Regions from separate parts of the Kitasatospora sp. NPDC036934 genome, predicted to be linked through region 2. Evidence: riboswitches for the same ligand, from Rfam matches in the RefSeq annotation. Region 2 holds a riboswitch; each other region holds the start of a gene.
What was found. A riboswitch is a leader RNA that binds a small molecule or an ion and turns the genes downstream of it on or off. The one in region 2 is predicted to bind cyclic di-AMP.
Positions count from the first base shown of each region.

Region 1: another riboswitch for cyclic di-AMP. It lies ahead of ACZ7BZ_RS28650 (M23 family metallopeptidase); the one in region 2 lies ahead of ACZ7BZ_RS30830 (NlpC/P60 family protein).
Region 3: another riboswitch for cyclic di-AMP. It lies ahead of ACZ7BZ_RS16755 (transglycosylase family protein); the one in region 2 lies ahead of ACZ7BZ_RS30830 (NlpC/P60 family protein).
Region 4: another riboswitch for cyclic di-AMP. It lies ahead of ACZ7BZ_RS33840 (M23 family metallopeptidase); the one in region 2 lies ahead of ACZ7BZ_RS30830 (NlpC/P60 family protein).

Region 1 covers NZ_JBVJQR010000022.1:32,197-39,446, reverse strand. The annotation lists gene ACZ7BZ_RS28655 (DUF2470 domain-containing protein) at 1-484, shown strand, start outside; gene ACZ7BZ_RS28650 (M23 family metallopeptidase) at 777-1,781, opposite strand; cyclic di-AMP (ydaO/yuaA leader) riboswitch at 1,784-1,969, opposite strand; gene ACZ7BZ_RS28645 (MFS transporter) at 2,282-3,823, shown strand; gene purB (adenylosuccinate lyase) at 3,831-5,270, opposite strand; gene ACZ7BZ_RS28635 (MarR family winged helix-turn-helix transcriptional regulator) at 5,479-5,937, opposite strand; gene ACZ7BZ_RS28630 (DUF3037 domain-containing protein) at 6,032-6,448, opposite strand; gene ACZ7BZ_RS28625 (HipA family kinase) at 6,445-7,200, opposite strand.
Region 2 covers NZ_JBVJQR010000026.1:84,638-91,887, forward strand. The annotation lists gene ACZ7BZ_RS30805 (Lrp/AsnC ligand binding domain-containing protein) at 1-161, opposite strand, end outside; gene ACZ7BZ_RS30810 (rhomboid family intramembrane serine protease) at 203-985, opposite strand; gene ACZ7BZ_RS30815 (hypothetical protein) at 1,216-1,479, shown strand; gene ACZ7BZ_RS30820 (NYN domain-containing protein) at 1,745-3,046, shown strand; gene ACZ7BZ_RS30825 (C40 family peptidase) at 3,248-4,282, shown strand; cyclic di-AMP (ydaO/yuaA leader) riboswitch at 4,619-4,773, shown strand; gene ACZ7BZ_RS30830 (NlpC/P60 family protein) at 4,784-5,902, shown strand; gene ACZ7BZ_RS30835 (C40 family peptidase) at 6,130-7,176, shown strand; gene ACZ7BZ_RS30840 (hypothetical protein) at 7,230-7,250, shown strand, end outside.
Region 3 covers NZ_JBVJQR010000009.1:288,361-295,610, reverse strand. The annotation lists gene eno (phosphopyruvate hydratase) at 1-585, opposite strand, end outside; gene ACZ7BZ_RS16755 (transglycosylase family protein) at 851-1,612, opposite strand; cyclic di-AMP (ydaO/yuaA leader) riboswitch at 1,614-1,783, opposite strand; gene ACZ7BZ_RS16750 (cytochrome P450 family protein) at 1,994-3,322, opposite strand; gene ACZ7BZ_RS16745 (SDR family NAD(P)-dependent oxidoreductase) at 3,658-4,095, shown strand; gene ACZ7BZ_RS16740 (nucleoside triphosphate pyrophosphohydrolase) at 4,134-5,171, opposite strand; gene mfd (transcription-repair coupling factor) at 5,324-7,250, opposite strand, start outside.
Region 4 covers NZ_JBVJQR010000035.1:21,576-28,825, forward strand. The annotation lists gene ACZ7BZ_RS33810 (hypothetical protein) at 1-1,101, shown strand, start outside; gene ACZ7BZ_RS33815 (GNAT family N-acetyltransferase) at 1,098-1,544, opposite strand; gene ACZ7BZ_RS33820 (hypothetical protein) at 1,581-2,348, opposite strand; gene ACZ7BZ_RS33825 (sensor domain-containing protein) at 2,538-3,281, opposite strand; gene ACZ7BZ_RS33830 (GNAT family N-acetyltransferase) at 3,484-4,053, opposite strand; gene ACZ7BZ_RS33835 (hypothetical protein) at 4,096-4,968, shown strand; gene ACZ7BZ_RS33840 (M23 family metallopeptidase) at 5,025-5,858, opposite strand; cyclic di-AMP (ydaO/yuaA leader) riboswitch at 5,871-6,029, opposite strand; gene ACZ7BZ_RS33845 (YiaA/YiaB family inner membrane protein) at 6,226-6,516, shown strand; gene ACZ7BZ_RS33850 (alpha/beta fold hydrolase) at 6,622-7,250, shown strand, end outside.

The DNA.
Region 1 (7,250 bases), on a different contig from region 2:
CGACGTCTCCCCCGTCGCCGTCCGCGCCCGGATCCGCGCCCGGCTCACCCTGGCCGGCCGACTGCACCTGGCCCACCTCGCCGACGACGGCCTCAGCGTCCACCTGCGCGTCGACGTCGCCCACGCCGTCCTCGCCACCCCGTACGGCACCAGCGCACTCACCGCCGCCGACCTCACCCTCGCCGCCCCCGACCCGCTGGCCCGGTACGAGGCCGCCCTGCTCACCCACCTGGCCGACGACCACGCCGACGCCCTCGATCTGCTCACCCGCCTGCTCGACCCGGCCCTGCTCACCCACCGGCCGGACGTCCGCCCGCTCGCCCTGGACCGCCACGGCCTGGTGCTGCGCCTGGACCACTCGCACGGCCACCGCGACGTCCGTCTGGTCTTCCCCGAACCCGCCGACGACACCGAGGACTTCGGCCACCGGATGCACCAGCTGCTCGGTGCCGCCGAGCACGGCCTGCCCGTCCACCGGAACTGACCCGCCGAAACCGAACGGCTCGCGGAATCGGAGCTCATCCCGGGAATCACGGGAGTTGACGCCCTGTTCGACACCTCGCGCACGCACCGCGAGGCCCCGGGAAACGGCGGTGGCCGGCCCGGCCGCACGAGAGCTGTCTCGTACGGCCGGACCGGCCGTGGGCGTGTCCCGCGCCCAGGTCCACTGGTGCGGCGATCACCCGGTCGAGCGGTCACCCGACATGACCATCCCGGGCGGTCGATTCGCCCCGCATCAGCGGTGGTTCACAGTCCTGCGGCAGGGAGCAGGCGGGTCAGAGCGCGACGCCGTGCGCCCGCAGGTAGGCGACCGGGTCGATGTCCGAGCCGTACTCCGGACCGGTGCGGATCTCGAAGTGCAGGTGCGGGCCGGTCACATTGCCGGTCGCGCCGGAGAGGCCGAGCTGCTGGCCGGTGGTGACGGTCTGACCGATCGACACGCCGATCGAGGACAGGTGCGCGTACTGGGCGTACTTGCCGTCGGCGAGCTTGATCTCGACCTCGTTGCCGTAGGCGCCGCCGTTGCCGGCCTTCACCACGACACCGTTGGCGACGGCGCGCAGCGGGGTGCCGGTGGAGGCGACGAAGTCCTGGCCGGTGTGGTGGCCGGAGGCCCACATCGAGCCGGCCACGCCGTAGGCCTCGCCCAGCACCGGGTTGGCCAGCGGGGCGACGTAGCCGGAGGTGGCGGCGACCGGGGCGGCCGTGACGGCCTGGGCCGGGGCGGCGGTCTGCACCTGGGTCTGCAGCTGGGCACCCGGCTTGGCGGCCTCGGTCCGGACCTGCGGCTGGGTGTCCGCGGCGGCGGAGGCGTCCTGGGTGGCCGGAGCGGTCGGCTTGGCGGGCTTCTCCGGAGCGGCGGGCTTCGCAGCGTCAGCGGCCTGACCGGCGTGGCCGGCCTGACCGGCGAGGGCCAGCTGCTGGCCCGGGAAGATCAGGTTCGGGTTGGCGCCGACGACCGAGCGGTTCTGCTCGTACAGCGCGTGCCAGCCGCCGTCGACGTGCTTGGCGTCGGCGATCTTCGAGAGGGTGTCGCCGCTGACGACGCGGTAGCTCTCCTGACCGGTGGCCGAGGCGCCGGCCACCGAAGCGCCGGTGGCGGAGGCGGCCGGAGCGGCCTCGTGCGAGGCCGCCGAAGCGGTGGCGGCGGCCGGGGCGGTGTGCGCCTGGGCGCTCATCGCGGTCACGAGCGGCAGGACGAACGAGGCGCCGGTGACGGCGGTGGCGATGCCGATGCGGGCGGCACGGGGCAGGGCGATACGACGAGCCTGTGCAGGCATGGAATTTTCCTCTCCGACGCCTGCGAGGTGAGCTGTCGGGTTCGGGCTGGAGTTGCCCGGCCGCTCATGCGCGGCTTCACCCCAAGCCGGTCCTGGTCGTCCGCGCGCTGAAAAGGCGCGAACTCCGGTCCGGCGACTTACCTGTGGGTCCCCCGCTCCTGCCGTACAGAGTTCGGTTCGAGCCACCGGGCAGCGGCAGGACTCGGCGTTCCACCCGGTGGATCCGTCCGGACTGGCCGGGCGGTCGCTGAACTAAAACTCATCCGTTCAGGTGAAGCAATGTCGATCTCTTGAATCCGCAACCACCCCCGCCGCCATGGTCACCCTCCGAATGATCCAGCACACCGTGCGTGCACAATCCATTCACCCGGCGCCACTGATCCACCACCCTGCGCCGACCACCCCACCGCGACGCGACCATTCGCTCACGCACCGCCACCGACCGACACACCACCCGGTGACCCTTGTCACGTACACCCCGTCGGACCAGGATCTGCCCCGTGACCACCTCTCAAGCAGGCACTCTGCGCCTGGGCACCGGGCAGGGTCGCTGGGTTCTCCTGGCAACGGTGCTCGGCTCCAGCATGGCGATGCTCGACGGCACCGTGGTGAACGTCGCCCTGCCCCGGATCGGCGCCGACCTCGGCGCCTCCCTCGCCTCGCTGCAATGGACCCTGAACGCCTATCTGCTCACCCTGGCGGGCCTGATCCTGCTCGGCGGCGCCCTCGGCGACCGCTACGGCCGGCGCCGGGTCTTCCTGATCGGCGTGGTCTGGTTCGCCGCCGCGTCCGCGGCCTGTGCCGCCGCCCCGACCATCCACGTGCTGATCGCCGGCCGCGCCGTCCAGGGCATCGGCGGGGCGCTGCTCACCCCGGGCTCGCTCGCCATGCTCCAGGCCGTCTTCCACCCGGAAGACCGCTCGGCGGCGGTGGGCCTGTGGTCCGGCCTGGGCGGGGTGTCGGCCGCCGTCGGCCCCTTCCTCGGCGGCTGGCTGGTGGACGGCCCCGGCTGGCGCTGGATCTTCCTGCTGAACCTGCCGCTGGCCGCCGCCGTCATCGCGGTGACCTCCCGTTACGTCCCGGAGAGCCGGGACGAGTCGGCGACGGGCCGCTTCGACGTACCCGGCGCGCTGCTCGCCGCGCTCGCCCTCGGCGCGATCACCTACGCGCTCACCGCCGCCGGGGAGGGCCTGTCCCCCGCCGTCTGGGTCACCGGGGCGACCGGCCTGCTGCTGGGCGCCGCCTTCGTGGCCGTCGAGCGGCGCACCCCCGATCCGATGCTGCCGCTCGGGCTGTTCTCCTCCCGGCTGTTCACCGCCGTGAACCTGGTCACCCTCTGCGTCTACGCGGCGTTCAGCGGCGTGTTCTTCCTGCTGGTGGTGCAGCTGCAGATCGTCTCGGGCTTCTCCCCGCTGGTCTCCGGCTTCGCGCTGGTGCCGATCACCGTGCTGATGCTGACCCTGTCCGCGCGGGCCGGCCGCCTCGGCAAGCGGATCGGCCCGCGCATCCCGCTCACCGTCGGCCCGCTGCTGTGCGCGGCCGGGGTGCTGCTGATGCTGCGCACCGGCCCGGACTCCTCCTACTGGGCGGACGTGCTGCCCGCGGTGGCGGTGATGGGATCCGGGATGACCCTGCTGGTCGCGCCGCTGACCGCGACCGTGCTGGCCGCGGTCGAGGTGCGGCACGCCGGCATCGCCAGCGGCGTCAACAACGCCGCCGCCCGCGCGGCCGGGCTGCTCGCGGTGGCCGCGCTGCCCGCGCTGGCCGGGCTGAGCGGCGACGCCTACCGGGTGCCGTCCTCGGTGGACTCCGCCTTCCACACCGCGATGCTGATCTGCGCGGGCCTGCTGACCGCCGGCGGGCTGATCGCCTTCACCACCATCCGGGGCAATGTGCTCGCGCCGGAGGAGGCGCACCCGCTGGCCGAGCCGAACTGCGACTGGCCGTGCGCCACCACCACCCCGCCGCTCGACCCGGGCCGCCCCCGGACGCCCGAGGGCCCCGCCACCGGAACGGCGGCGGGGCCCTCGACAGAGATCTGACGCTACGTCAGAGGATGTCGCCCGGCGCGTACTTGGCCGCCGCCGGGTAGGCCGCCGCGACGGCCTCCACCTGGCGGACGACCTCGGCGACCTGCGCCGCGGCCGCACCGGTGAAGGACAGCCGGTCGGCCAGCAGCGCGTCCAGCGCGGCCCGGTCCAGCGGGATCCGCTCATCGGCGGCGAGGCGGTCCAGCAGCTCGTTCTCCCGGGCGCCCGCGCGCATCGCCAGCGCGGAGGCGACGGCGTGCTCCTTGATGACCTCGTGACCGGTCTCCCGGCCGACGCCCGCGCGCACCGCGCCCATCAGCACCTTGGTGGTGGCCAGGAACGGCAGGTAGCGGTCCAGCTCGGCCTCTACCACGGCGGGGAAGGCGCCGAACTCGTCCAGGACGGTGAGGAAGGTCTCCAGCAGGCCGTCGAAGGCGAAGAACGCGTCCGGCAGCGCGACCCGGCGCACCACGGAGCAGGAGACGTCGCCCTCGTTCCACTGGTCGCCGGCCAGCTCGCCGGTCATCGAGGCGTAGCCGCGCAGGATGACGGCCAGGCCGTTGACGCGCTCGCAGGAGCGGGTGTTCATCTTGTGCGGCATCGCGGAGGAGCCGACCTGGCCCTCCTTGAAGCCCTCCGTCACCAGCTCGTGGCCGGCCATCAGACGGATGGTCTTGGCCAGGCTGGACGGCGCGGCGGCCAACTGGACGAGGGCGGTGAGCACCTCGAAGTCCAGCGAGCGCGGGTAGACCTGGCCGACGCTGGTGAGCACGTTCTCGAAGCCGAGGTGGCCGGCGACCCGGCGCTCCAGCTCGGCCAGCTTCTCGGTGTCGCCGCCGAGCAGGTCCAACATGTCCTGGGCGGTGCCGACCGGGCCCTTGATCCCGCGCAGCGGGTAGCGGGCGATCAGCTCCTCCAGCCGCCGGAAGGCGACCAGCAGCTCGTCGGCGATCGACGCGAAACGCTTGCCCAGGGTGGTGGCCTGCGCGGCCACGTTGTGCGAGCGGCCGGCCATGACCAGCTCGGAGTGCTGCGCGGCCAGGTCGGCCAGGCGCACGAGCACGGCGACCGTACGGTCCCGGACGTGCTCCAGCGACTGGCGGATCTGCAGCTGCTCGACGTTCTCGGTCAGGTCCCGGGAGGTCATCCCCTTGTGGATCTGCTCGTGCCCGGCGAGCTCGCTGAACTCCTCGATCCGGGCCTTCACATCGTGGCGGGTGATCCGCTCACGGGCGGCGATCGAGCCGAGGTCGACCTGGTCGATCACCCGCTCGTAGTCGGCGACGGCGTTCGCCGGCACCTCGACACCGAGGTCCTGCTGGGCCTTCAGGACGGCGAGCCACAGGTGGCGCTCGAGGACCACCTTGTGCTCGGGGGACCACAGCTGGGCCAGGGTCGCCGAGGCGTACCGGGAGGCCAGGACATTGGGGATCTGGGGCTTCGCGCTCACGCTTCGCAAGCCTAACAGCCGAGGTCACGCCGAACGTCGGCGGATGGGGTCGCCCGACTCCCGCCCGCCGATCCCCACAGCCGCCGATCCGCCGCAGCCCCACCGATGCGCCCACGGCCCGCCGATGCACCCACGAGCGCAACCACCGATGCGCCCACGGCCCGCCATGCGCTCACGGCCCGCCGATGCGCCCGTGAGCGCACCGGCCGGGCGGCCGCTACTGCTGCGCGACGCCCGTCCGGCCGGCCAGCACCGGGAGGACCTGCCCGCAGATCGAGTGCAGGGCGATCCGCTGCTCGTCGGTCATCGCCTCGAAGGCCTGGTGGGTGCGGGCCATCTCGCCGCGGATGCGGTTGAGGATCTCCCGGCCCTCGTCCGTGATCACCACGATCTTCACCCGCCGGTCGCCGGCGGCAGCCTCCCGGTTGGCGAGGCCCAGCGTCTCCAGCCGGTCCACGATCCCGGTCACGTTCGACGCGTCGCAGCCCAGGCGCCCGGCCAGTGCCCGCATCGGCACCGGTTCCTGCACCGAGCCCAGCGCCTTGGCCTGGGAGGAGGACAGCCCGTGCCGGGCCGCGGCCGCCGCGAAGTCCTGGAAGTACGCGGCGCCGACGGCGGCCAACGCCTCCATCAGCTCGGCGTTGGTCGGTACGGTCGTCGTCGAGGTCGAACCCATGGGGTCAGCGTACGGCCGAGTGCTTCAGTAACTCAAGCTTTGACCACGGCAACCGTCGGCGAGTCGCCTCACACGTCCGTCGATCGGGGGAAGGTCAGAGCACCAGCTGATCGAACAGCCGCCGCAGCTCCGCCTCCGGGTCCGCGGTCAACCCGGTGTGCACCGGCCCCGGCTGGACGATCGCGCTGCGCGGCGCGGTCAGCCAGCGGAACCGCTGCCCGGGGCTGTCCGAAGCGGCCGGACCGGCGGCCGGGCCACCCAGGCAGACCGCCTCGATCCCCTGCAGCGCCCGCCGCACCCCCTGCACGTCCGCCACCGGGTCCAGCGCCAGCAGCCGGGCCTGGTCCAGGTGGGTGCGCGCGGCCAGGTGCGCGTTCTGCCGGCAGTACAGCAGCACCCCGACGTTCACGCACTCACCCCGCTCCACCCGCGGCACCGCCCGGATCACGGCGTACTCGTAGTCGTGCAGCTCCACGACGGCCGGCAGCGCGGCCGACAGCGGCTCGGTCATGCGGGCACCTCCGGCAGCCAGTCACGCGGACCGGCCAGTCGCTCGGTCAGCTGGGAGCGGTACGCGGCGCGCACGTCCTCGGGCGAGTCGAAGCCGAACTCGTCCATCAGCCACACCTCGGGGATCTGCGCCACCGCCGCCTCGACCGCCGCCTCCGCGAGCGGCGCGAGCTCCTTGTCCGCCGCCGCCAGATCCGGCCGGGCCCGCAGCAGCGCATGGTCGGACGCGTCGTACGGGCGGCGCACCCAGGCGGCGGCGCCGGCCCAGTTGTGGTGGAAGATCAGGCTCGCGCCGTGGTCGATCAGCCGCAGCCCGCCGGTGGCCACCAGCAGGTTGGGGTTGCGCCAGGACCGGTCGACGTTGCCGATCAGCGCGTCGAACCAGAGCACCTGCCCGGCCAGTTCGGGGTCCACGTCGAAGCAGAGCGGGTCGAAGTTGAGCGCGCCGCTGACGAAGGCCATCCCGAGGTTGGTCCCGCCGCTGGCCCGCATCTGGTCCTGCACCTGGTGGTCCGGCTCGCTGCGCGCGAGCACCGGATCCAGGTCGACGGTCACCAGCTCCGGCACCGGCAGCCCGAGCCGCCGGCCCAGTTCCCCGGCCAGCACCTCCGCCACCAGGGCCTTGCGGCCCTGCGCCGCGCCGACCCATTTCAGCGCGTACAGCCGCCGGTCGTCGGCCTCGACCAGGCCCGGCATCGAGCCGCCTTCTCGCAGTGGCGTCACATACCGGACCGCCGTCACCTCGGGGAGCACGCCCGACAGCCTATCGGTGCCCGTCCCCCTCCGTACGTCCCCGCCCCACG
Region 2 (7,250 bases):
TCGGCCAGGTCGTCGTGACGGCGCACCCGGACCATTGCCACCAGGTCGTAGCCACCGGTCACCGAGTACACCTCGCTGACCCCCTCGATCGCGGCGATGGCCTCGGCGATCTCCGGGATGCGGTCGACACTGGTCTTGATCAGGACGATGGCAGTGATCACTGTGCGGGCTCCTTCATGGGGTGCGGCCAGCGTATCGGGCCTCAGCCGGGCCGTCTCGGGGGGTGTCCGACCACGGTGCAGGCGTACAGGAAGCCGGCCGAGAAGCCGATCACGTGCACCAGGTAGGCCACTCCGGGCCCGGCCGAGTGCACCGACCACCACTGCAGGGCGAACCACAGGCCGAGCACCAGCCAGGCCGGGAAGCGCAGCGGGAGGAAGAGGAGCAGCGGGACCAGGGTGGTCACCCGGGCCCGCGGGTGGAAGCGCAGGTAGGCGCCGAGGGCGGCGGCGATCGCGCCCGAGGCGCCGATCAGGACCCGGGTGGAGTCCGGCGAGCGGGCCTCGGCGAGCGCGAAACCGTACGAGGCCAGGCTGCCGGCGGCCAGGTAGAAGAGGAGGTACCTGGCCCGGCCGACCCGGCGTTCGACGGTGGGGCCGAAGACGTGGAGGAAGAGCAGGTTGCCCAGCAGGTGCAGCCAGCCGGCGTGCAGGAAGAGGCCGGTGAGGGCGGACACGGCGGGGTGCTTGCCCGGGGTGGGGGCGGCGGGGCAGCCGGGGACCGGGTCGGGGGCCTCGGCCAGCTGCTCGGCGGTGAGCGGGTGGCCGGTCAGCAGTTCGGCGGGGACGGCTCCCCAGCGCTGCTCGTAGCGCTGCTCGGCGCAGATCCGGGCCTGGCCGGTGCCGTACAGCGGGTTGACGCCGGCCGCCGGGCCGAGCAGGAAGACCAGGGTGTTGACCGCGATCAGGGCGTAGGTGACCGCCGGGGCGGCCACCGCCGGGCGGCCGTCCCGGGCGTCGGTGTGGCCGGGGGTCGCGAGCGCCATGCGGCCAAGCATCCCTCCGGGCGCGGCAGGTGACACAGCGGTTTACGGCAGGTGGACTACCGGTCGGTCCGGTGGGCCGGAACGGGCTCCGGTCATCTCGGCTGACCGGTGGTCCTGATGGTTGCCCCAGGCAATAGGCTTGGGCCGGGCAATCCCGCCTCCCGCCGCCGACGCCGGGGCTCCGGGGGGAGCGCCTAGCCCACCCAGGGAACCAGCCGAGAGGATCCCCGATGACCGTCCCCGCCCTGACCGCCGAGACGCGCTGGCGCTGCACGCTGTGCGGCAACCTCACCCGCTTCGACGTGACCCGCACCGCGCGGGTGACCGAGTTCCTGCACTTCGACCTGGCCGGCGAGTCCAAGGTCGAGGAGACCGAGGTGCACAGCGAGACGGTCGAGTCGGTGCGCTGCCGCTGGTGCAACGCGGTGGACCAGGTCGAGCTGGTGGCCCGCCCGGGCGCCGAGGGCGCGGAGGCCCCTGCCGCGCAGGGCTGACCCCTCCGGTGCGGCGGGCGGTGCGCGACGCGGCCGTCCACCGCACGGGACAATACAGACAAGACGCACGGAGCGTGACGACAGGGGCGGCCGCGGCCGCACCCGCTGGACCAGGATCGGAGCCGAGGACGTGGTGGACGCAGCGAGGGAGCCCGGCGAACCGCAGGGGCTTCAGCCCGCTGCGCAGGCACCGCAGCCGGCCGCCGGGACGGTTCCGTCCGAGACCACTGCCCCGGGTGCCGCGGCGGAGCGCACGGCCGAGAAGCTGGACCGGCCGCTGCCCGAGGGCGTGCGCCGACGGGTGGTCGGGCTGGCCTCGGACGCGCTGGGCGGGCTGCCGCCCGGGGAACTGCCGCAGAGCCTGCGTCAGTACGCCAAGTTCACTCCCGCGCGGCGGGCCAAGTACGCGGCCACCGCGCTGGCGGCGGCGCTGGAGTCCGAGCCGGCCTTCCGGGTGCGGATAGCGGAGCGGCTGCGGCTGGGCCAGCCGGACCTGGTGAAGGCGCTGGAGTCGGGCACCGTCCCCGGCGCCGCCGATCCGATGGACGTCGCGGCCGCCGCCTACCTGGTGCGGTCGGCGGGCTGGAGCCGGTTGGTCGCCGAGGCCGGCGAGGAGGCCGAGCGGGCCGGCGCCGAGGACGCGGTGGCGGAGGCCTCCCGGCTGGTGGAGAAGCTGCAGGCCGAGCTGGCCGAGGTGCGGGCCGCCGCCCGGGCGGACCTGGACCGCCAGCGCGCGGAGTTCGAGGGCGTCCGGCGGGAGGCCGAGTCGCTGCGCAAGAAGGTGCGGTCGCTGGAGAGCGACACCCGCCGGGCGCAGGCCGAGACCCGGCGGGTGGCCGGCGAGCTGGAGGCCGCCAGGGCGCAGGCCGCGGGCGAGCGCAGTGCGGCCGAGAGCGAGGCGCGGCGGCTGCGGCACCGGGTGTCCGAGCTGGAGAACGCGGCCGAGCAGGGCCGCCGCTCGGCCCGGGAGGGGCGCAGCGTCGAGGACATGCGGCTGCGGCTGCTGCTGGACACCGTGCTGCAGTCGGCGCAGGGGCTGCAGCGCGAGCTGGCGCTGCCGGTCTCCCAGATCCGCCCGGCGGACCTGGTGGAGGCGGTGGTGCCGGGGGCGGCCTCGCCGCACGACGTGGCCCGGCGCGGCCTGGCCGACGACGACCCGGCGCTGCTGGACCAGCTGCTGGCGATCCCCCAGGTGCACCTGGTGGTGGACGGCTACAACGTGACCAAGACCGGGTACCCGACGCTGCCGCTGGAGCAGCAGCGGATCCGGCTGCTGGGCGGGCTGGCGATGCTGGCCCAGCGCACCCAGGCGGAGGTCACCTGTGTGTTCGACGGGCAGGACCTGGACGTCCCGGTCATCATGGCGCCACCGCGCGGGGTGCGGGTACGGTTCAGTCGGACCGGCGAGACCGCGGACGAGTTGATCCGCCGTCTGGTCCGGGCCGAGCCGCAGGGCCGTCCGGTGGTGGTGGTCTCCACCGACCGGGAGGTCGCGGACGGCGTGCGGAAGGCGGGCGCGCGCCCGGTGGCCTCGGTGCTGCTGCTGAACCGGCTGGCCAGGCCCTGACCAGCGGCCCGGGCGGCGTGACGGCAGGTCAGCGCCGTCGTCGGGCGGGTGTGCGGATCCGGTGAAGTCACTGGGAGAACCGGAGTTCACGCCTTCGGGGGAGTGGCAAAACGGGTAGATCTTCACTAGGGTCTGGCGTCAAACCTATTTTCCGGTATCTCACCCGAACAGGTGAGTCCGTTGGAAGAAGGAGCGGGTCTCTTGGCCTCCCACCGCCGTCCCAAGCAGCCGAGCCGCGCGCGGGTCTCCGTGCTCACCGCGGCCGCTGCGACCGCGGTCGCCCTCTCCGCCCAGGTGGCCGCACACGCCGCGCCGCAGCCGAACACCAGCGACGTCAAGGCGCAGATCGACCAGCTCCAGCAGGAGCAGGAGCAGGCGGCGGAGAAGTACAACGGCGCCAAGGAGCGTGCGGACCAGCTCCGCAAGCAGGCCGACCAGTTGCAGGACCAGGTGGCCCGCAGCCAGGACCAGATGAGCCAGCTGCAGACCGGCCTGGCCCAGGTCGCCGGCGAGCAGTACCGCACCGGCGGCATCGACCCGTCCGTCCAGCTGATGCTCTCCTCCGACCCGTCGGGCTACCTGGAGAAGGCGTCGAGCGTCCAGCAGGCCAGCACCACCCAGACCGAGGCGCTCAAGGGCCTGCTCGACCAGCAGCGCCGGCTGGACCAGGAGAAGAGCGAGGCGGCCGCCGTGCTGGCCTCGCTGGACTCCACCACCAAGGACCTGAACCAGGCCAAGACGGACGTCAACACCAAGCTGAAGACCGCCCAGGACCTGCTGAACTCGCTCAGCGCCGCCGACCGCGCCGCGCTGAAGGCCCAGCAGCAGCAGGACGACCGCGCCTCGCGCGGCGCCGACCGGGTCGACCTCAGCAGCCTTCCGCCGGCCAGCGGCTACGCGGCCGTGGCCGTCGCCAAGGCGATGAGCAAGCAGGGTTCGCCGTACGTGTGGGGCGCCACCGGGCCGAGCACCTTCGACTGCTCGGGTCTGATGGTCTGGGCGTACGGCCAGGCCGGCGTCTCGCTGCCGCGCACCTCGCAGGAGCAGGGCCACATCGGGACGGCCGTGACACTGGCCACCGCCCAGCCCGGGGACCTGGTGATCTACGGCGGCGACATGCACCACGTCGCGATGTACATCGGCAACGGCATGGTGGTCCACGCGCCGCACACCGGTGACGTGGTGAAGGTGATGAAGGCCGATGCCATGTCGATCAACACGATCCGCCGGATCTGACGAGCCGACACGCCCGAAGGGCCGGCTCCGGCCCTGTGATCCGCGCCACCTCCCGACGGGGGTGGCGCTTCGGGTTCGCCCGCCTCATGGCCGATCGGTGAGAGTCGATCAGCTTTGCGTCCGGCGGCGATCACCATCAGTCATTTTCACAAAAGAACATGGGCAATCTTCCGTCTTTTTTCTGACAAGGATTTGAACGGATCACGGTTCAGTTACTAGGGTCGTGCCTCGAACCACCGCACTGTCGATCACCCAGCCTGGGTGGCGGCGGTGGTTACCGTCGAGTTCGCGAAACAGCGGGGCAGGTCGAAGCGACTGCCCGACAGGGGAGCCCAGTAGTCGGGGGCGCTGCGGAGCGGAGCCGGGGAACCACGTTCCTCCGGGGTGAATCGGCGCCAGGTCGGCCGCAGGTGAGGCCGGTGAGGCGCCGTAGGGCATGCTTCCGGCCCGAACCCGTCAGCTCACCCGGTAGGCGGATGTAGGAAGAAGGAGTCCGCCTTCGTGGCGTCCCATCGTCGTCCCAAGCCCGCCAGTCGCGCTCGTGTCTCGATCCTGACCGGTTTCGCCGCCGCCGCCGTCGCGCTCTCCGCGCAGACCGGCGCGCACGCCGACCCGCAGCCGACCAAGGACCAGGTCAAGGAGCAGGTCGACCAGCTCAACGAGCAGGCCGAGCAGGCGACCGAGAAGTACAACGCCGCCCAGGAGAAGCAGCAGGAGCTGGAGAAGCAGGTCTCCGGCATGCAGGACCAGGTGGCCCGGCAGCAGGCTCAGGTGACCGACCTGCAGGGCGGCCTCGCCGAGATCGCGGGCGAGCAGTACCGCAACGGTGGGATATCCCCGACCGTCCAGCTGATGCTCTCCTCCAGCCCGGACAACTTCCTGAACCAGGCCGGTGCGCTCAACCAGGCCGGCAGCACCCAGAAGAACCAGCTGAAGCAGCTCCAGGACCAGCAGCGCAAGCTGGACCAGGACCGCACCGAGGCCCAGAGCAAGCTCGGCGAGCTTGAAGCCACCACCACGCAGCTGAAGGCCTCCAAGGACGAGGTCCAGAACAAGCTGAAGGCCGCCCAGGACCTGCTCAACACGCTGACCGAGCAGGAGCGCCAGGCGCTCAAGGCGGCCGAGGACAAGGCCGCCGCCGACGCCAAGGCCAAGGCGGACGCCGCCGCGAAGGCCGTCCAGCCGGCCGACCGCGCCTCGCGCGACAGCAGCCGCAGCGACCTCGGCTCGGGCGCCGCGGCCGCGCCGGTCAAGGTCGCCCCGGGCAGCTCGCACGGCGCGGCCGCGCTGGCCGCCGCCGCCACCAAGGTCGGCAGCCCGTACGTCTGGGGCGCCACCGGCCCCGGCTCCTTCGACTGCTCCGGCCTGATGGTCTGGGCGTTCAACCAGGCGGGTGTGTCGCTGCCGCGCACCTCCCAGGAGCAGGCCGGCGCCGGCACCCGGATCGGCTCGGACATCTCCCAGGCCCAGCCCGGTGACATGCTGATCTTCTACGGCGACGCCCACCACGTCGGCATCTACGCGGGCAACGGCCAGGTGCTGCACGCGCCCAAGCCGGGTGCGTCGGTCCGCTACGAGGCCGTCTCCAACATGCCGCTGGCCTCCATCGTCCGGGTCTGATCCCCGCTCGAAGGTTCACGGGCCCGGTCCTCCGTCACGGAGGGCCGGGCCTGCGGCTTTTCCGGCTGCTCGGCCTGGTGTCCGAATAGGGGTCAAATATTCGGGTCGGTAGGGGTTTGGACTCACTTGCCCGGACTCGCTAACGTCTGCCACCGGACTCCCGCTCGACGGCCGCCCAGCAGGGCGCGGCCGCGGGGCCGCGCCGCAGGAATGGAGCCGCTGCAGCCATGCCCGTGCACCGTCGTTCCCAACTGCTCGCCCGTGCGCTGGTACTGACCGCGGCCGCCACCACGGCCCTGGGCGTGGCGACCGCCGGCAGCGCCCAGGCCACCCCCGGCGCGCCGGATGCGCCCGACCGCAAGGACGTCAAGGCTCAGGTCGAGCAGCTGTACGACGAGGCCGAGCAGGCGTCGGAGAAGTACAACGCCGCCCAGGAGGCGCAGAAGCGGCTGCTCGGCGAGACCACGATCCTCCAGGGCGAGGTCGCCGCCGCCCAGGACCAGCTCAACCAGCTGCGCGGGGACCTCGCCACGGTGGCCGGGGCCGAGTACCGCGGCGGAGGGATGGCCCAGACCGCCCAGCTGATGCTCTCCACCGACCCCGAGGGCTACCTGGCCCGCGCCCGGACCCTCGGCCAGGCCGCCGAACGGCAGCAGGAGACCCTGCACGAGCTGGTCGCCCGTCAGCGCCGGCTCGACCAGCGCCGCACCGAGACCGCGGCCAAGCTCGCCGAGCTGGACCAGGCCCGCCGCTCGCTGGCCGAGAACAAGCAGCAGATCCAGCAGCGGCTGGCCAAGGCCCAGAAGCTGCTCAACAGCCTGGGCGCCGCCGAGCGGACCCGGATGATCGCCCAGGACGCCCGGGACGCCGAGTCGCGCGCCACCCGCGGCACCGACCGGCTGGACCTCGGCAGCGCCCCGGCCGCCTCCGAGCGCGGGGCCGCCGCGCTGGCCGCCGCGGTGCGGATGGTCGGCTCGCCCTACGTCTACGGGTCCACCGGGCCCCGTGCCTTCGACTGCTCCGGTCTGATGTACTACAGCTGGCGGCAGGCCGGAGTGACCCTGCCGCGGACCTCGCAGGCCCAGGCGTACGCCGGGCAGCGGATCAGCCTCTCCGAAGCACGGCCGGGAGACCTGGTGATCTTCTACCGGGACATGCACCACGTCGGGATGTACGCCGGCGGCGGGGTGATGGTGCACGCGCCGTACCCGGGGGCCAAAGTCCGGTACGAGAGCGTCAACGCGATGCCGGTCTCGGGAGTGGTCCGGCTCTGAGCGCGACGCCCGGCGGGCCGGACGGCCCCCACCCGATAGACCCGGCGCGCTGCGTGGTGTCCCGGCGCGGTGCG
Region 3 (7,250 bases), on a different contig from region 2:
CTCCTTCAGCACGCCCTTGAGGGTGTGGTAGACCTCGACGCCCCAGCGGACGGCCTCGGAGAAGGACTCCGCGCCGATCGGGGCGATCATGAACTCCTGGATGTCGACGTTGGAGTCCGCGTGGGAGCCACCGTTGAGGATGTTCATCATCGGGACCGGCAGGACGTGCGCGTTCGGGCCGCCCAGGTAGCGGAACAGCGGCAGGTCACTGGCCTCGGAGGCGGCGTGCGCGACGGCCAGCGAGACGCCCAGGATGGCGTTGGCGCCGAGCGAGGACTTGTCCGGGGTGGCGTCCAGGTCGAGCATGGCCTGGTCGATCAGGCGCTGCTCGGTGGCGTCGTAGCCGACCAGCTCCGGGCCGATCTGCTCGATGACGGCCAGGACGGCCTTCTCCACGCCCTTGCCGAAGTAGCGGTTCTTGTCACCGTCGCGCAGCTCCAGCGCCTCGAAGGCGCCGGTCGAGGCGCCCGACGGAACAGCGGCACGACCCGTGCTGCCGTCGTCGAGGCCGACCTCGACCTCGACCGTGGGGTTGCCGCGGGAGTCGAGGATTTCGCGGGCTACGACGACATCGATGGACGGCACGAAGCATCTCCTTGCGGAAGCAGGGTCCGGCTGACGGTGGTGCCGGTCGGCCGGAGGATTGCGGAGTCGTTACGACCAGAGCCTAACCGCCCGGGCTCCCGGGGCCACGTCGACCTCGACTCCGTCTCAGCGTGTGGCCCCGCTACCCACCGGTAGTTCACCTGCCCGACCCGACTTGTCCCACCATCACGGACGAACGCGGACGAAGGGGACCGCCGGACGCGGCCCCCTCCTCCGTTCGGCTTCCGGAGCCGTGCGGAACGGCTCAGCCGAGGTGCAGCACCTGGCCGGGCAGGATCAGGTTCGGGTCGCCGCCGACCGTGCCGCGGTTGCCGTCGTACAGCGCCTGCCAGCCACCGGACACGCCCTGGGCGGCGGCGATCGTCGACAGCGTGTCGCCGGAGCGGACGGTGTAGTCGTGGCCGGTCTGGGCGGACGGGGCCTGGGCGGCGCGCGGGGCGGCGTGCTTCGGCGTGTACTGCTGCACCGGCTGCTCGGCGGGCCGCTCGGCCTGCTTCGGCGCGGCGTGCTTCGGGGTGTACTGCTGGACGGGCTTCGCGGCGGGCTTCGCGGCCTGCGGCTGGGCCTTCTGCTTCGGCGCGGACTGCGGCTTGGCGTCCGAGGAGGTGTCCACGGCCGCCGGGGCGCCGCCCTTGCTCAGGCCGGCCTTGACGGAGCAGACCGGCCAGGCACCCGGGCCCTGCGAGGCGAGCACCTTCTCGGCGACCGAGATCTGCTGCGCCCGGCTGGCCTGGTTGGCCTGCGCCGCGTACGCGGTGCCGCCGTACGCCTTCCAGGTGCTGGGGGTGAACTGCAGGCCGCCGGAGAAGCCGTTGCCGGTGTTGATGCTCCAGTTGCCGCCGCTCTCGCACTGGGCGACGGAGTCCCAGACGGAGGCCGGGGCGGCGGAGGCTCCGGTGGCGGTGAGGAGCGGCAGTGCGAGTCCGACGCCGGCCACACCGGCGACGGCGATGGCCTTCTCGGCCTGGGAGCGACGACGATGACGGCCAGTTCCAACGAACAGCATGAAGGTCCCTCTCCGCACGCCTGCGAGGTGAGCTGTCGGGTTCGGACCGGGAGGTGGCCCGGCCGCCGTCGACGGAAACGATTCCGCTCGGGCGGCTTCACCCCAAGCCGTGGGGAGACGGCAACAAACCTGGGTCCCCCGCCCCTGCCCAGGGTCTGGTCGGTTTCCCGTCGCGCGGCGGGCAGGATTCGGCGTTCCGCGCACGGGGTCCGCAGCTGCGAACTCCAGGGAGACTAGACAGATCCTCAGACCAATCACAAGCTCATATCACCGACATCACACAAGAATTACGGCGCGTGCTCGATCGCCTACCAACAGCGGGGCTTTGTCCGGTTTGATGCTCGTTCACACCGCATCTGGAGCCTGCTCGACGACGTCACGTCAGTGTGTCGGGGCCTCAGGACGGGCGTGCGGGGAGCGGGCTTCCGGACTGAATTCGACCGGAAGTTCGCGCAATCCACGCATGATCAGGCCACCCCGCCAACGCAGGTCCTCCGGATTCTCGGCCAGCCGCAGATCGGGCAGCCGTGAGAGCAGCGTGGCCAGCGCGGCCCGTCCCTCCAGCCGGGCCAGCGGGGCGCCGATGCAGTAGTGGATGCCGTGCCCGAAGCCCAGGTGGGGGTTGTCGCTCCGGGCCAGGTCGAGGGTGTTCTCGTCGGCGAACCGGGCCGGGTCGCGGTCCGCCGCCGCCAGCACCACCAGCACCGGGTCGCCGACCGGGATGTCCACCCCGCCGATGGTCAGCGGCCGGGTCGCGAACCGCCAGGTCGCCAGCTCCACCGGCCCGTCGTAGCGCAGGAGTTCCTCGATCCCGGTCTCCAGCAGCCCGGTCTCCCCCAGGGCCACCGACTCCTGCAGCAGGCGCCGCTGCTCCGGGTTGCGCAGCAGCGCGTAGGTGCCGTTGCCGATCAGGTTGACGGTGGTCTCGAAGCCCGCGAAGAGGAGGATGAACGCCATCGCGGCGGCCTCGTTCTCGGTGAGGTGCTCGCCGTGGTCGCTCGCCCGGATCAGACCGGAGATCAGGTCGTCGCCGAGGTCCGCCCGCTTGCGGTGGATCAGCTCCAGCAGGTACGCCCGCATCCGCCTCACCGCCCGCCCCACACCGCCGCGTTGGCCGCCGCCTTGGCCCGGCTTCGTGTGTCGCAGCATCATCCCGGCCCAGTCCCGGAAGTCGTCCTGGTCCTCGGCCGGCACGCCCAGCATGTCGCAGATCGCGTAGATGGGGAGCGGGAAGGCGAACTCGTGGATCAGGTCCGCCGATCCGCGCTGGGCGAAGCCGTCGATCAGCCGGTCGGTCAACTGCTGCACCCGCGGCTCGAACTCGGCCACCCGGCGCGGGGTGAACGCCTTCGACACCAGGCGGCGCAGCCGGGTGTGGTCCGGCGGGTCGATGTTCAGCAGGTGGGTCATCAGGTCCGCCTGCCGCTCCCCCGGGATGCCCACCCGGCCGGTGCGGTGCGCCTGCTCGCTGTGGTGCGCCGGGTTCTTCGACAGCCGGCTGTCCGCCAGCGCCTGCCGGGCGTCCGCGTACCTGGTCACCAGCCAGGCCTCCACGCCGCTCGGCAGGGTGGTGCGGCGAACCGGGGCGTGCTCGCGCAGCCAGGCGTAGGCGGGGTACGGGTCGGCGGCGAACTCCCAGGTGAAGAGCTCCGGGGCGGGCTGCGGTTCGGGCTGGGCGGCGGGCCGGGGGCCCTCGGGCTGAGCTGGCATGCGTCGACCGTAACCGCTGGACCGGACCGGGCCGGACGGGCGCCTGGGCGGCCACCGGGAAGTCACCGGTTCATCCGTCGCCGGCGAGCGGTGCGCGAGCGGCGGGTGAGCGGTGCGCGAGCGGCGGGTGAGCGGTGCGCGAGGGGTGCGCCAACACTCCGTGGACGGCCCGTGGACGGTCGGTGGACAGCCCTTGGACAGCTCTTGGCCCGGTGGCAGGCGTGAGCCTGGTCACCTGCGGGGTAATCCCTGTTGCGGAGGGTCAGGACGTGCCTACGATCCTCCGCAGTACGCGTGGGCGCCGGTGCGGTGTCGCCCACAGGGAGGAGCAGGCCATGCGGGTCAGCGGAGCAGTCGTCGTCATCGCGGTGCTCGACGGCGGTTCAGGAGCCGACCTCGCCCGCGGGTTCACCGCGGCCGGCGCCGCCGGGATGCTGATCGCCGACCAGCACGCCGGAGTCGCCGAGGACCTCGCCGCCGAACTCGACCGGCCCGGCTGCCCGGTGGTCGGCGTCGGCGGTGACATCCGTCGGCCCAGCGACGTCGCCGCTCTGGTCGACACCGCCGAGAAGCACCTCGGGCCGATCGACCTCTTCTGCGTCGCCGGCCCCAGGGGCGAGCGGATCGTCTCCCTCGCCGACCTGCCCGACCACCTCGACCTGGAGCGGCTCGCCGAACTGGTCGCCCTGGTCGGCGAGGCCATCGGCGAGGTCGTGCCGCCGCAGCGGCGCCCCGCCGAACACACCGCCGGGCACACCGCCACGGCGGCCTGAACGACCGCTCCGGCCCGACCGGCTCGGCCGGACAGGGCCTACTCCGGCTTGAGCCCCTCGGCCGCGCGCACCGCGTCCCGGTAGCCGCGCGCGGCCGAGCGCAGCGCCGCGTCCACGTCCACCCCCGCGTCGTGCGCCCGCTGCGCCACCGCCAGCAGCAGCCGGCCCGCCGACTCCGCGGTCAGCACCTCCGGCAGCCGGTACGGCTCGTCCGGCACCTCGGTGAAGCCCGCCCGGCGCACCCGGGACACCAGCTTCGCCGCGTACGCCAGCGCCGGCAGCCCGGCCGGCACACCGTCCAGGACGGACTCCCGGTCCGCCTTCTCGGCCGCCTTCAGCTGCTCCCAGTTCGCCTCCACCTCGGCGGCGCCGTCGGCCTCGACGTCCCCGAACACGTGCGGGTGCCGGTACACCAGCTTCTCCACGATGTCCCCGGCCACGTCGTCCACGGTGAACGGCTCGGTCGGGTGCTCCTCGGCGATCCGGGCGTGGAAGAACACCTGCAGCAGGACGTCGCCCAACTCCTCGCGCAGCGCGTCGCGGTCCCCCTCCTCGATCGCCTCGACCAGCTCGTAGGCCTCCTCGACCAGGTACTTCACCAGGCTCTCGTGGGTCTGCTCGGCGTCCCACGGGCAGCCGCCCGGCGAGCGCAGCCGGTCCATCACCGAGGCGAGGTCCAGCAGCCTCGCCCCCGGCAGGTCGTAGGAGCCCGGCAGCACCTCGATCTCCGGCACCTCACCGGCGTGCTCGACCGCGAGACGGGCCAGCGCGTCCGTCAGCCCCGGATCCCCGTCCGGGCCGCCCAGCCACACCGTCGGCCCCGCCGCGCCCGGCTGCCCGGTCAGCAGCCGCGCCAGCGCCGGAGCCGAACCGACCGGCACCACCTCGACCACCACCCCGGCCTGCCGCACCGCCGCCACCTGCGGATGCCCCTCGTCCGCCACCAGCACCCGCCCGGCCGACCGCAGGGCCTCCCAGGCCGGCCACGCCAGCAACCCGGGGGCCACCCGGTGGGTGGTGGTCAGCAGGATCAACTTCGCGCCCGCGGCGTTCGTCGGCACACCATTCGTCGTCACACCTCGAACCTACCCGCCCCACCCCACCCCGATCCGACCCACGGACGCACCCGCCGGCACCCCGCTCCCCGGCTCGGGACGTCGGACCGCCCGAGCAGAACGGCGGCCCCGGGCCGAGCCCGGGACCGCCGTGCGCCATCGACCGGCCGGTGCTACTTCTTCGCCCCGGCCAGGTCGTCGAACATGGCCGACAGGAACTCGGTGCACCAGGCCAGCAGTTCCCGCCCGACCAGCGGCTTGCCGCCGATCCGGCCGGTGCTCGGCCGGGGCACCAGCAGCTGCTGGGCCGCCGCCTTGACCTGGCTGCGCGGGTAGAGCCGGTTCAGCCGCAGCTGCTGGGACTCGCGCAGTTCCACCGGGCCGAAGCGGACGTTCGTGCCCTGCAGGGTGATGTCCGAGATCCCGCACCGCCGGGCGTACAGCCGCAGCGCGGCGACCATCAGCAGGTTCTCCACCGGCTCCGGCAGCTTGCCGTAGCGGTCCACGAGTTCGTCCCGGACCTGCTGGATGTCCGCCTCCGAGTTGACCGCCGCGATCGAGCGGTAGGCCTGCAGCCGCAGCCGCTCGCCGGGCGCGTAGTCGTGCGGCACGTGGGCGTCGACCGGCAGCTCGATCTTCACCTCCAGCGGCTCCTCCTCCGGCTCGCCACCGCCCGCCAGCGACTCGCGGAACTCGGCCACCGCCTCGCCGACCATCCGCATGTAGAGGTCGAAGCCGACCCCCGCGATGTGCCCGGACTGCTCGCCACCGAGCAGGTTGCCGGCCCCGCGGATCTCCAGGTCCTTCATCGCGACGTACATGCCGGCGCCCATCTCGGTGTGCTGGGCGATGGTGGCCAGCCGCTCGTGGGCGGTCTCGGTGAGCGGCTTCTCCGGCGGGTACAGCATGTACGCGTAGCCGCGCTCGCGCCCTCGCCCGACCCGGCCGCGCAGCTGGTGCAGCTGCGAGAGGCCGAAGGTGTCGCCGCGCTCGACGATCAGGGTGTTGGCGTTGGAGATGTCGATGCCGGACTCCACGATCGTGGTCGACACCAGGACGTCGAACTCCTTCTCCCAGAAGTCGACGACGACCTTCTCCAGCTGGGTCTCCCCCATCTGCCCGTGCGCGGTGGCGATCCGCGCCTCGGGGACCAGGTCCTTGAGCCGGGCGGCCGCCTTGTCGATCGACTCGACCCGGTTGTGGATGTAGAACACCTGGCCCTCGCGCAGGAGTTCACGCCGGATCGCGGCCGAGATCTGCTTCTCGTCGTACGGCCCGACGAAGGTCAGCACCGGGTGCCGCTCCTCCGGCGGGGTGGTGATGGTGGACATCTCGCGGATGCCGGTGACGGCCATCTCCAGGGTGCGCGGGATCGGCGTCGCGGACATGGTGAGCACGTCCACGTTGGCGCGCAGCTTCTTCAGCTGCTCCTTGTGCTCGACGCCGAAGCGCTGCTCCTCGTCGACGATGACCAGGCCGAGGTCCTTGAACCTGGTCTCGGAGGAGAACAGCCGGTGGGTGCCGATGACGACGTCCACCGAGCCCTCGAACAGCCCCTCCAGGACGGCCTTGGCCTCGGTGTCGGTCTGGAAGCGGGACAGCGCCTTCACGGTGACCGGGAAGTTGGCGTACCGCTCGGCGAAGGTGGAGAAGTGCTGCTGCACCAGCAGCGTGGTCGGCACCAGCACCGCCACCTGCTTGCCGTCCTGCACCGCCTTGAACGCGGCCCGCACCGCGATCTCGGTCTTGCCGTAGCCGACGTCGCCGCAGATCAGCCGGTCCATCGGGACCGACTTCTCCATGTCCGACTTGACCTCGGCGATGGTGGTCAGCTGGTCCGGCGTCTCCGCGTACGGGAAGGCGTCCTCCAGCTCGCGCTGCCACGGGGTGTCCGGGCCGAAGGTGTGGCCGGGCGCGGCCATCCGGGCCGAGTACAGCTTGATCAGGTCGGCGGCGATCTCCTTGACCGCCTTCTTGGCGCGCTGCTTGGTCTTCGCCCAGTCCGCGCCGCCGAGCCGGTGCAGCGTCGGGGCCTCGCCGCCGACGTACTTGGTGACCTGGTCGAGCTGGTCGGTCGGCACGAACAGCCGGTCGCCGGGG
Region 4 (7,250 bases), on a different contig from region 2:
TGGACGGCGGCCGGGGTACTGACCGGCACCGGACTGCTCGGACTGCTGATGTTCTCGCTCGGCCGGGCACACGCCTGGCAGGCGCTCGGCGGCGGCCTGGTGGTCGCCGGGGCCTCGACGGTGCTCGGGGGTGCGCTGGGCTTCCTGTTCGGGGTGCCCCGGGTGAAGAGCGGCTCCGGCGAGCCGCAGGGCTCGTACGCGCCGAACACCAATCTGGAGCAGGTCTCCGACTGGCTGACCAAGGTGCTGCTGGGCGTCGGGCTCACCCAGCTCGGCTCGCTCGGCGAGCGGCTGCACCAGCTCGGCTCGGCGCTGGCGCCCGTGCTGGGCGGCGCGGACGCCGCGGCGCCGTTCGCGGCCGCGCTGGTGCTGTACTTCCTGGTTCTCGGCTTCCTGGCCGGCTGGCTGGTCACCCGGCTGGCGCTGCCGCGGGTGCTGACCGAGACCGACGAGGCACTGGACCTCTTCCTGGCCGGGCAGGACCGCGACCGGCGGGGCGACAAGGTGGGCGCGGACGACCTCCGGGTGCGCGCGATGCAGCAGCTCGGGCTGCTCGGCGGCAGCGCCGACCGACCCGCCGCGCTGGCCGCGCAGTTGCCGCCCGCCTCGGGCTCCCCCAGCGGGCCGGAGGGCGTGGTGGCGGAGGTCCGCTCGACCGCGAAGCGCTCGGCGCTCACCGCCGACCAGGTGCGGGACCTCTACGCGGACGGCTCCGAGGGCCGCCGGATCCAGGCGCTGGCGCTGATGCAGGGCGACCCTTCGCTGGCGGACCTGCCGAGCGTGCTGGACGCGATCGAGCACCCGCGCTCGGGATTCGAGCAGTACCACGCGCTGCTGGCCGCCCGGGGCCTGCTCTCCCGGCTGCCCGGCACCGAGACGCAGCGGCTGCGGGACGCGGTGGCGGCGCAGTTGGTCGACCCGCGGGGCATCCCGTACGGGTCGGACCGCAGTTGGCTGGCGGAGAAGATACTGTCCCGGCTGCAGGCAGCGGCCTTCGTCCCGGCCCAGTCGGCGGCGGCGCCGGGCCCCGGGCCCCTCCCGACGCAGCTGGCGGCCGCGCCGGATCCCGCGCAGGGCGGCGGCCCGCGAGTGGACTCCTAGACGGTGAAGCGCAGTTCGGGCTGTTCCCAAGGGGTCGTGGGCCGCGGCGGGCGGGTGCCGGTGCGCTCGGCGCCCACCTGGCGGTAGAAGCCCTCGGCGGGTGGGTGCGAGACGACCTTGACCGCGGCGATCCCGGCCGCCCGGGCCCGGTCCAGCATGTCCGCGATCAACGCCCGCCCGATGCCCCGCCCCTGGGCCTCGTCGGCGACGAACATCAGGTCCAGTTCGGCCGGTTCGTGGATCAGCGCGTAGAAGCCGAGCAGTCGGTCGTCGGTGCCGTCCACGGCCATCCGCACCTCGTGGCGCTCGATGTAGTCGGGCCTCACGACGTAGCCGTCGATCATCGCGAAGTAGGCGCCGCGGTAGGCGGTGGAGGCCTGGATCAGTGCGGTGAGCCGGTCGGCGTCGGCCGGCCGGGCGGGCCGGATCGTGGTCTCGCTCATGTGGGCGAGTATAGGGGCAAAGCCGGGCAGCGACTATTACAGGCCGGTCGTCGGGGACGACCGGCGGAGGCGTCGGTCGACGGCCCGCAGGACCATGACCCTCCCGGCGCGGCCGTCCCCGAGCGGCACCCGGCGGACCTCGCTGGCTATCCGGCGCTCGCCGAGCGCGTACCGCAGCCGGTCCAGGTGCCCGCAGCGGCGGCCGTGACCGTCGTTCAGCGGCTGGACCCGCACCTCGCCTCCCGGAGCCGTCACCCGGACCAGCTCGGCGAGAGCGGCCAACTGGTGCTCCGGCCCGAACAGTTCGGGGTAGGCGAAGATCAGGTAACCGCTCAGGGTGAGGGCGAAGGCGCCGTCCGCGAAGGGCAGCCGGGGCAGCACCGCGGCCAGATAGCTCTGCGGGTGGGCGGCCGAGTCGGCGGCGAACAGCAGGCGGGCGCGGTCCCAGCTGCGCAGGTAGCGCTCGGGGCGGGGCGGCCGGTACGGGCGGGACGAGGGGTAGAGGTGGGGCCGCGCGGCCATCGCGAGGGCCATCGAGGCCCGGGCGGCCAGTGCCCGGGCCTGGATCTCGGGCAGCGGCAGCGCGTACGCCGGGTCGACGGCGATCACCCGGCAGCCCAGCTCGCGCGCCTCGGCGGTCAGGCCGGCCGCGCCGCCCGGGCAGTCCAGCAGCGGGCCCGGCAGGGCGGCGAGCAGGGCGCGGGTGAGGCCGAACAGGGCGCAGTACTCGTCCAGCGGGCGGGAGGTGACCAGGACGGCCTGGTCCGGGGCGCGGACCCGGTCCGGATCGGGGGCGGTGATCACCCGGTCATCCGAACACGGGCCCGCCCCGCCCGCATCCGGAACACGGACGGGGGCGGGGCGGAGCTGGGCTGGGCTGGGCTGGGCTGGGCTGGGCTGGGCTGGGCTGGGCTGGGCTGGGCTGGGCTGGGCTGGGCTGGGGCGGAACGCGGGGCGGGGGCGGAGCGGAGTGGCGAGGACGGGCGCCGGGGCTCAGCGGCCGAGCAGGCCCTGGGCGGCGGCCCGGTTGACGCCGGTCAGGCCGCGGACCATCCGCGCGGTGAGGAAGATCAGCAGAACCCCGATCGCCGAGAAGGCGGCGATCTGCCCGGTGCCCTCGACGTAGTAGGCGTGCCGGACGTGGTGGCTGTCGGTGAAGTCGAACAGCTGGTAGCCGCGCCAGGAGGTGTAGCGCGGGAAGACCCAGTGGTAGAGCGGGTAGAGCGCCATCGCCCAGCCGAGCACCAGGAACGTCAGCGTCATGCAGAAGCTGAACACCGCCCAGGGGAACATCACCAGCTGGTACAGCGCGGCCTTCCAGCCCGGGCCGTCGGCCAACCGCGCGGTGATCGCGCCCCAGTTGCCCGGGCGCACCTGGCGCACCGGCGCCGGGCCGGGCACGTCCAGGGCGAGCATCCCGCGCACCCGGGCCCGCTCCGCCCGACCCAGGCCCCGGGAGGCGCTGGTCAGGCCCGCCAGCACCGGCAGGCCGAGGACGGTGACGAAGGTGCCGATCCCGACCGAGAACAGGGCGATCGCGACGGTGAAGCCGACGATCGCCACCGGCAGACCGGTGAGTGCGTAGCCGACCTCCCGGTAGTAGTGGCCGGAGAACGGCGCCCGCCAGAAGCCCGGCGGCTGCTCGGTGCGACGGGCCCCGGCCGGGCGCGCACCGTCGTCGCCGTAACCGCCAGGGGCGTCCCACTCCTGACCCAGCGTGCTTCGGCTACTGCTCATCCCCGGCCCCCGGCCCCTCGTTCGTGCTCGCGTTCGTACCTGCTGACGTGTTCAAGTCTGGCCGGGGCGCGGCCCGGCAAACATCCGGAGGACCGGCGGATCGGGGGTGGGGTTAACCCCACGGCCCCTGCCCCGGCCCCGCCCTCAGGCCCCCCACTTCCGGCCCCCGGCCCCCCACTACGGCCCCCTGCCGCCGCCCCCGCTACTGCCGGCCGGGCCACTCGTCGGCGAGCAGCGAGTACTGGTACGAGTCTCGCCAGACCCCGCCCTTGAACAGGTCGTGCCGGACCCGCCCCTCCAACCGGAAGCCGAGCCGGGCGAGCACCCTGGCCGAGGCGGTGTTGTCCACGTCGACCCGGGCGGCCAGCCGGTGCAGGCCGAGCGGGCCGAAGGAGAGCTCGCAGAGCAGTCCGGCGATCTCGCCCGCGTAGCCGAGGCCCCACACCGGGCGGCTCAGCACGTAGCCGAGGTAGGCGGAGCTGGACCTGCCGAGGGTGAGGCTGGCGTGTGCGACCGGCACCGCGTCGGCCGGGTCCTCGGCGTCCTCGCGCCGGACGACGGCGAGCCGGTAGGTGTCCCGCTCCTCCGCCAGCGCCTCCTCCAGGTAGAGCTCGATCTGGTCGGCGCAGGTCTCCCGGTCGCGCGGTTCGAAGGGGAGGTAGCGGGTCACCTCCGGGTCGCCGAACAGCGCGTGCAGCGCGTCCACCTCCTCCGGGGTGTGGTGGTACTCGCGGACGGCGAGCCGGGGGCCGGTGAGGCGTACGGGGACCATGGCTGCCGACCCTATCCCCGTCCGGCGGCTACCGTTCGGAACATGAACGACGAAGACCTGCGACTCGCCCCGCGCACCAGGGCCGCCGACCTGCTCGCCTGGGCGGCCGGGCAGGACCGGGCGCCGGTGGCCGAGACGCCGCTGCGCACGGTGCTGGCGCTGCTGGAGCTGGGCGAGGGCAGGATGCACGACGGCTGGCCCGAACTGACCTCCGACGCGGTGGAGCACCTGCTGTACGAACGGCTCCACCTCTACGTCCAACCTGACCCGGAACAGGACCCGTTCGCCTACGGCGAAGCCGTCCGGCTGCTGGTCGACCACCAGCGGGCGGCGAAGCGGCTCAACGCCAAGCGCCAGGAGCGGCTGCACGCCGAGGCCGAGTGGCAGGGCGAGGTCGCCGTCGGCCTGCTGCGCCGCGCCGACCTGGTGACCTGGCCCCGGCTGTACGCGGTGCTGCTGCACGCCCACGGGGTGGACGTCGCGGACCCGGAGGCCGTCCGGGGCTGGCTGGCCGGGTTCGCCGGGCTGGGCGAGGAGGAGCGGCTCGCCGGGTACGAGGCACTGACGCCGACCGGCTGGCTGGACGAACCGGACGAGCAGGGCTGGGGGCCGGGCCGGGTGCTGTCGGTCGGCATGGCCACCGACGGCGCCCGGCGGCTGCTGGAGCAGGGCCTGATGCGGCGCAGCTACCGAAACCTGGCCGAGCTGAACGCGCTGGGGCGGCCGATGCCGGACGAACTGGCCGGAGACTTCGAGGACTTCGAGGCGGCCGCGGCGGAGGTGGCGCTCGACCTGCTCGGCGACTGGACGGTGCCCGGGCTGCCGCGGTTGCTGGTGGAGGAGTTCCCCGAACTCGCGCCGGAGCCGGGACCGGCCGAGATCGACGCGTACCTGGCGCAGCTGCCGCCGGAGTGAGCTGCCGCGAAGGCCCCGGACGCCGGTGGGCGGTTTCCAGGGGCCTTCGGCGGTGGCTACGGGGTGAGGCCGCGCTGCTGGAGCCAGGTCTCCGGGTCGACCGGGGCGCCGCCGTCGGGGCGGACCTCCAGGTGCAGGTGCGGGCCGGTGACGTTGCCGGTCGCGCCGACCTTGCCGATCTGCTGGCCGGAGGTCACCTTGCCGGAGCCCTTGATGATCGAGGAGAGGTGGCAGTACCAGATCTCGGTGCCGTCGGGCAGGGTCTCGACGATCCGGTAGCCGTACGAGCCGGACCAGCCGGCCGAGGTGATGGTGCCCTGGCCGACCGCGAAGACCGCGGTGCCGGTGTCGGCGGCGAAGTCCAGGCCGGTGTGCAGGTGGGCCCAGTAGCGGGCGCTCTGGCCGTAGTGGGCGGTGAGGTTGTAGTCCTTCACCGGCAGGGTGAGGGCGGCGGCCTTGGCCCGCTCGGCCTCGTCGGCGGCGCGCTTGGCCTCCGCCTCCTTGGCGGCGGCCTTGGCCTCGGCCTCCTGGGCGGCCTGCAGCCGGGCGCCCTCCTCGGCGGCGGTGCGCTGGCTGTCGGCCTGCTGCTGGATGCGGGCGGCGAGCGCGAGGCCGGGGTCGGCGGCCAGGGCGACCGGCGACTCGTCCGGGGCCTCGACGGCGGGCGCGGCGGCCGGGGTCGCGGAGGCGAAACCGGTGGCGCCCAGGGTGGCGGCGACGGCGGTGACGCCGAGCAGCGGGGAGGCTCCGCGGGTCTGACGCGGCATCCGGTGGCGGTTGGCCTCGGCCTCCGGGGCGAATGCCTCCGGGCCGTCCGGGCCGGGGTGGTCGAGGAGCTGGGTACCGGCTGCGGGGCCGGCCGGGTGTGCCGGGGTGTGCGTCGACGCCACGGAGGCGCGCTCCTTTCCTTCCTTCGCGCCTACCGGGTTAGCTGACGGGTTCGGAGCAGGAAGGTCTCCTACGGCCGGGCCGGGGCCCCGCCGATTCACCCCAAGGAACGTGGTTCCCCGGCTCCCTGACCTGCCCGGAGGCCGGCCGGTGGGATTAGGCGACGGCGCACGGTGCCGTCTGGGTACGGCGTTGACGACCGCGCTGCGTTATCAAACGTTAATCCTAGGACGCCCTGATTCCAAGCCATCCGTCCGGGACTGCTGGGGAACAGGTGATCGGTCGTCAACGAACGGCCCTTCGTTCGCCAGGCCCATCTGAGTACTCCTACTCATGTGCGAGCGGCCCGCCCCGTCGCATCCTGGCGCCATGAACGCACCGATGCAGTCACGGACCACGGCCGCGTACTACGTCCAGGCCGTCCTCTCCTTCGCCGTCTCCGGCACCGCCCTCGCCGCCGGGATCGCCTACCTGCCCGTCGGCGGCTGGACCCGGGCCTTCCTCGGGATCGGGCTCCTCTACACCGTCACCTCCACCTTCACGCTCGCCAAGGTGATCCGGGACCGGCAGGAGTCCTCGGACACCGTCGCCCGGGTCGACCAGGCCCGGCTGGAGAAGCTGCTGAGCGAGCACGACCCGTTCAGGGTCGAGGGGGTCTGAGCGGAGCGGACCCGGGAAGGGCCCTTGACGGCTAAGGCTATTAGCCTTAGCTTTATGGCTATCGGAAGCAATCGCCAGCACCGAGCGAGCCAGCGGAGGCCCACCATGACCGGCACCACCCCGAGCACCCAGTACCTCGACGTCCCCGGCGGCCGCCTCGCGTACGACGACACCCGACAGGGCGACGGCACCCCCGTCGTCCTGCTCCCCGGGATGCTCGACTCCCGCCGCGCCTACCGGCACCTGCACCCGCTGCTCACCGCCGCCGGCCACCGGGTCATCACCATGGACCTGCGCGGCTTCGGCGAGTCCTCCATCGTCTGGGACGACTACGGCCCGGCCGCCGTCGCCACCGACGTCCTCGCCCTGCTCGACCACCTCGGCATCGAACGAGCCGTCCTGGTCGGCCAGTCCTACACCGGCGCGACCGTCGTCAAGGTCGCCGGGGACGCCCCCCAGCGGGTCGCCGGGATCGCCCTGATCGACGCCTTCGTCGAACACCGGACCAACGCCCTCATGCGGGGCGTCATGGTCGCGATGGGCGCCGCCATGGTCCAGTGGCCCGGGGTCTGGGGCTTCTACCTGCGCAAGATGGCCTTCCCCGGCCCCCGCCCCGCCGACCTCGACGGCTACGTGGACGGACTGGTCGCCGCCCTGCGCACCCCCGGCCGCAAGACCGCCACCCGCGGCCACGTCACCGGCGACTCCGCGCCGATCGGCTGGACCGCGGCCGT